Regions from separate parts of the Streptomyces sp. NPDC050448 genome, predicted to be linked through region 2. Evidence: riboswitches for the same ligand, from Rfam matches in the RefSeq annotation. Region 2 holds a riboswitch; the other holds the start of a gene.

Region 1 (2,380 bases), on a different contig from region 2:
GCGTCGAACTCGTCGCCCCACAGGTCGACCAGCTCGGGCACGTCGGCCGGGGAGAACAGCGACCAGTCTGCGTCCGCGTTCACACGGCGCATGAACTCGTCCGGCACCCAGTGCGCCAGGTTCAGGTTGTGCGTACGGCGCTGGTCCTCGCCGGTGTTGTCGCGGAGCTCCAGGAACTCCTCGATGTCCGCGTGCCAGGTCTCCAGGTAGACGGCGGCGGCACCCTTGCGGCGGCCGCCCTGGTTCACGGCGGCGACGGAGGCGTCGAGGGTCTTCAGGAACGGCACGATGCCGTTGGAGTGGCCGTTCGTACCGCGGATCAGCGAACCGCGGGCCCGGATGCGGGAGTACGAGAGGCCGATGCCGCCGGCGTGCTTCGACAGGCGCGCGACCTGGTGGTAGCGGTCGTAGATCGAGTCGAGCTCGTCCAGCGGGGAGTCCAGCAGGTAGCAGGAGGACATCTGCGGGTGCCGGGTGCCGGAGTTGAAGAGCGTGGGGGAGGACGGCAGATAGTCGAGGCGGCTCATCAGCCGGTACAGCGAGGCCACTTCCTCGACGGCCTGGACGCTGTCGTTCTCGGCGAGGCCGCAGGCCACGCGCAGCATGAAGTGCTGCGGGGTCTCGATGACCTGGCGGGTGATCGGGTGGCGCAGCAGGTAGCGGCTGTGCAGGGTGCGCAGGCCGAAGAAACCGAAGCGGTCGTCGGCGCCCTCGGCGAGCGTGTGCTCGACCAGCGCGTCCAGGCGGCTCGCGTGCAGCGTCACGAACTCGGCGGTGCGGTCGGCGATCAGGCCCTCGCGGTGGCCGACCGCGACGGAGGCGGAGAAGGAGGTGGCTCCCTGGCCGGCGGCTTCCTCCGCGACGGCCAGCGTCAGCAGCCGGGCGGCGAGCCGGGAGTACGCCGGGTCCTCGGAGATCAGACCGGCGGCGGCCTCCGTGGCCAGCCCGCGCAGCTCGGCCTCGTCGGCGGCGGCGCTGCGCCCGCGGAGCGCGGCGGCGGCGACCCGGCCCGGGTCGGTGTCGGGGAGGTCGGCCGTCAGCTCGGTGAGGGTACGCAGCAGCGCGGCCCCAGGTCCCCCGGTCTCGATTCCGGTGTCGGACGGGTCGGACTCGGCGCGCGGTGCGGAAGGCGCGATGGTCACGGGGGGAGCTCTCCCTCGCTCGGCTCCGGGACACCTGCGGTGCGGGCGCGAGCGGGCGCGCGCGGGGCAGGGCCTGGCAGGGCACGCTCACACCGCACGGCGTCCACCGGCCCAACCGCGAGGCCCGGACGTATCGGCACCCGGTTCGGTCGAGCCGGGCGCACTGTCGGCAGGTCCTCGGACTTGCGGTGACACCAATGGGTGTACTTCATACCGTTGCGGGACAGTTCCGGATTCGCACCGGATTCCCCTGCGACGACAGCGAGCATGAGCATACATGTGGGGGGCCGTTGATGCGCGACCCCCCACATGTTGTGTCGGCCCGCTACCGCCCGGGTACGCGCAGCTCCAATGCGTAGGTCAGCAACGGCACCGTCGGGACCGGGGACCAGTCCCGTTCGGGGGTCCGTACGAAGCCCAGACGCTCGTAGATCCGGTGCGCGGCGGGGCTCGCGGCCTGGGTCGAGAGCACCAGGCGCGTCACGCCCTCGATGGCCCGCGCCCGCTGGATGCAGGCACGCACCAGGGCCTCGCCCGCGCCCCGGCCGCGGCCCGCGCGGGCCACCGTCAGCATCCGGAACTCGGCCTCGCCGGGCCCGGCGAGGTCGGCCATGCGGCTGCCGGGCGGCGCGAAGGTCACCCCGCCGAGCAGCATGCCGCCGAGGGTGGCCACGAGCACCTCGGCATCGGCGGCCCGCCCGGCGACGTCCCGCAGCGCCCGCTCGTAGGAGTCGTCCTCGTTGGCGTCCAGGAGCCCGTCGTCGAGATAGGCCTGGGCGGTGATGTCCCCGAGCTCCGCGTAGTCCGCGGGCACGGCTGTTCTGATCACGATGTCCATGGCGACGAGTCTGCGGGACGCTGTCGGCGCCCGGCGCTCTCGTCGGAGACACCGTCGGGGCCCCGCCGGGTGGACGGGGCCCTTTCGCGGTGGGTCAACAGCAGCGGAAGCCCTCTTGGGGGTTGGCCTCGCGGGCGTCCGTGCGGGCGCGTTCGAAGGCGCGCCGGGTCAGGACCTCGGCCTCCGGGTCGTGCGTGCGGGCGTGCGCGACGTACCGGTCGTACGCCGCCTCGCCCGAGAACTCCCGTACGAAGAACCGTGCCTTCGCCAGCGCCGCGCGGACGCCGCTCACGCCACCGGCTCCTTCGCGCGGCCGCCGCCCGAGTCGAGGCCGGCGGCGGCGAGTTCCGCCCGCTCCTCGGCCGTCGCGATGAGCCCGGCCGGGGCGATGATCTTCGAC
Region 2 (2,380 bases):
ATGACGCGCAGAAGACGATGGGCATCATCACCCTCGCCCTCGTCGCGGGCGGCGCCCTGGACTCCGGCGCGAACCCGCCGGTATGGGTCATCATCTCCGCCGGCATGGCCATCGCGCTGGGCACCTCCCTGGGCGGCTGGCGCATCATCCGCACCCTGGGCAGCGGTCTGACCGACCTGCAGCCGCAGCAGGGCTTCGCCGCCCAGACCTCGGCCGCCAGCGTCATCCTGGCCTCCTCCAGCCTCGGCTTCTCCCTCTCCACCACCCACGCGTGCTCCGGCGCCGTCATGGGTGCGGGCCTGGGCCGCAAGGGCGGTGTGGTCCGCTGGTCCACCGCCACCCGCATGTTCATCGCCTGGGGCCTGACCCTGCCGGCCGCCGCCGTCGTCGCCTCCGGTGCCGAGCTGGTCATGCGCACCGGTGACATCGGCGTCGCAGCCGTCGCGCTCTTCCTGATCGCCTCCTGCGTCGCCATCTGGGCCATCTCGCGCCGTCAGGTCGTCGACCACAGCAACGTCAACGACGCGCAGCCGGCCGCGGCCGAGGAGCCGGGCGTCGTCACCACGGCCATGGCCGCCGTCACCGTCCCGCCGACCATGGCCGCCGAAGCCGCCGCCGGTACGACCGCCGCGGTCACGGACGACGCCCTGAAGGCCACCATCCCGGCGGCCCCTGCGGCTCCGGCCGCCGCGGTCTGACCCCGAGAACGACAGAGGAATCCGCAGTATGAAGATCGACTGGGCAGCACTCGGCTCCGTCTTCGGGGTCAGCCTCTCCGCCACCGTCGCGCTCGTGGCCCTGTTCACGATGGGCCTGGTGGGCCTCTCCAAGCACGAGGCCGCCACCGAGCAGGGCGCCGCCGCCACCCTGGCCCGCAGCGGTGCGTACGCCTGCTTCGCGCTCGTCGCGGCAGCGGTGGCGTACGGGTTCTACCTGATCGTCGCCTGACCGGGCTCGGGCACGGCGTACGAAAGCTCCCTCCGGGTTTCCCGGGGGGAGCTTTCCCGTCCCCGTGACCTGTTCCTGTGACCTGCCTCGCCGCAGGTCAACGGCGAGTTGACGGGCCTTCGCGGTGCGTGGTGGACTGCCCGAGCCAATACGGCGGCATGGAGAGGAAGTCCGGTGCGAATCCGGCGCGGTCCCGCCACTGTCACCGGGGAGCACGCGGCACGTGCGCCCCGGGAGCCAGGAACTCCCACCGCCGGACACGTCGAACCAGGGCGCGGACCCTGAGTGAGGACATACCTGCCACCATGCGTGCCGATCGCGTCTTCGCGTACGGCGCCACGGCGGGCCTGATCGGCGACCGGATCCTCGGTGATCCGCGCCGAGGGCACCCCGTGGCCGCCTTCGGACGAGCCGCCGCCGCCGTCGAACGCGCCCTGTGGCGCGACGACCGCGCCCGGGGCCTCGTCCACACCTTCGTCTGCGCCGGGGGCGCGGCCGCCGTCGGTGCGCTGGGCGCCCGCGCCGTGCGCTCCCGGCCCGCGGCCGCCCGTATCGCCCTGACCGCAGCGGCCACCTGGGCCGTCGTCGGCGGCACCTCCCTGGGCCGCGAGGCCCGCGCCATCGGCGGCGCGCTCGCCGCCGGGGACGCCGAGGTGGCCCGCGAACGGCTGCCGCACCTGTGCGGGCGCGACCCGCAGGCCCTGGACGAGCGGCAGATGGCCCGCGCCGTCGTGGAGTCGGTCGCCGAGAACACCTCCGACGCGGTGGTCGGGGCCCTGGTGTGGGGCGCCGCAGCCGGTGTCCCCGGGCTGCTGGCGTTCCGCGCCGTGAACACCCTGGACGCGATGGTGGGCCACAAGTCGCCGCGGTACCTGCGCTACGGCTGGGCCTCGGCCCGGCTCGACGATCTCGCGGGCTGGCCGGGCGCCCGGCTGACCGCCCTGGCCGCCGTACTGGCCGGCCCCGACCGGCGGGGAGCCGTACGGGCCTGGCGTGCGGACGCCGCCAAGCACCCGAGCCCGAACGCCGGGCCCGTGGAGGCCTCGTTCGCCGGGGCGCTCGGCGTACGGCTGGGGGGCACCCTGGCGTACGGGGGGCGGGTCGAGCACCGGGCCGTGCTGAACGGCGAGGCGGGGCGGCCGGTGGAGGTCGCGGACATCGAACGGGCCGTGCGGCTGTCACGGCAGGTGACGTGGCTGGCCCTCGGGGCGTGTGTGGCACTGCGCTGTGCGGTGTCACGTCGGGCTGGGAGGGGACGCCGATGAGCGGCGGGAAGCTGGGCGGAGGACTCCTCGTCGCCGGCACGACATCGGACGCGGGCAAGAGCGTGGTCACGGCGGGCATCTGCCGCTGGCTGGCCCGGCAGGGCGTGAAGGTGGCGCCCTTCAAGGCGCAGAACATGTCGCTGAACTCGTTCGTGACGCGCGAGGGC

Evidence for each region. Region 2 has a riboswitch for cobalamin ahead of AB0I68_RS00350 (cobalamin biosynthesis protein). Riboswitches for the same ligand answer to the same signal wherever they lie in the genome.
Region 1: it holds a riboswitch for cobalamin, as region 2 does, so the genes downstream of both, AB0I68_RS03610 (ribonucleoside-diphosphate reductase subunit alpha) here and AB0I68_RS00350 (cobalamin biosynthesis protein) in region 2, are expected to answer to the same signal.

The regions. Positions count from the first base shown of each region.
Region 1 is NZ_JBFAJR010000002.1:181,185-183,564, reverse strand. Features, by position in the region: gene AB0I68_RS03610 (ribonucleoside-diphosphate reductase subunit alpha) at 1-1,136, opposite strand, end outside; cobalamin riboswitch at 1,293-1,424, opposite strand; gene AB0I68_RS03605 (GNAT family N-acetyltransferase) at 1,468-1,980, opposite strand; gene AB0I68_RS03600 (YbdD/YjiX family protein) at 2,075-2,272, opposite strand; gene AB0I68_RS03595 (carbon starvation CstA family protein) at 2,269-2,380, opposite strand, start outside.
Region 2 is NZ_JBFAJR010000001.1:62,078-64,457, forward strand. Features, by position in the region: gene AB0I68_RS00340 (inorganic phosphate transporter) at 1-698, shown strand, start outside; gene AB0I68_RS00345 (hypothetical protein) at 727-948, shown strand; cobalamin riboswitch at 1,064-1,215, shown strand; gene AB0I68_RS00350 (cobalamin biosynthesis protein) at 1,254-2,213, shown strand; gene AB0I68_RS00355 (cobyric acid synthase) at 2,225-2,380, shown strand, end outside.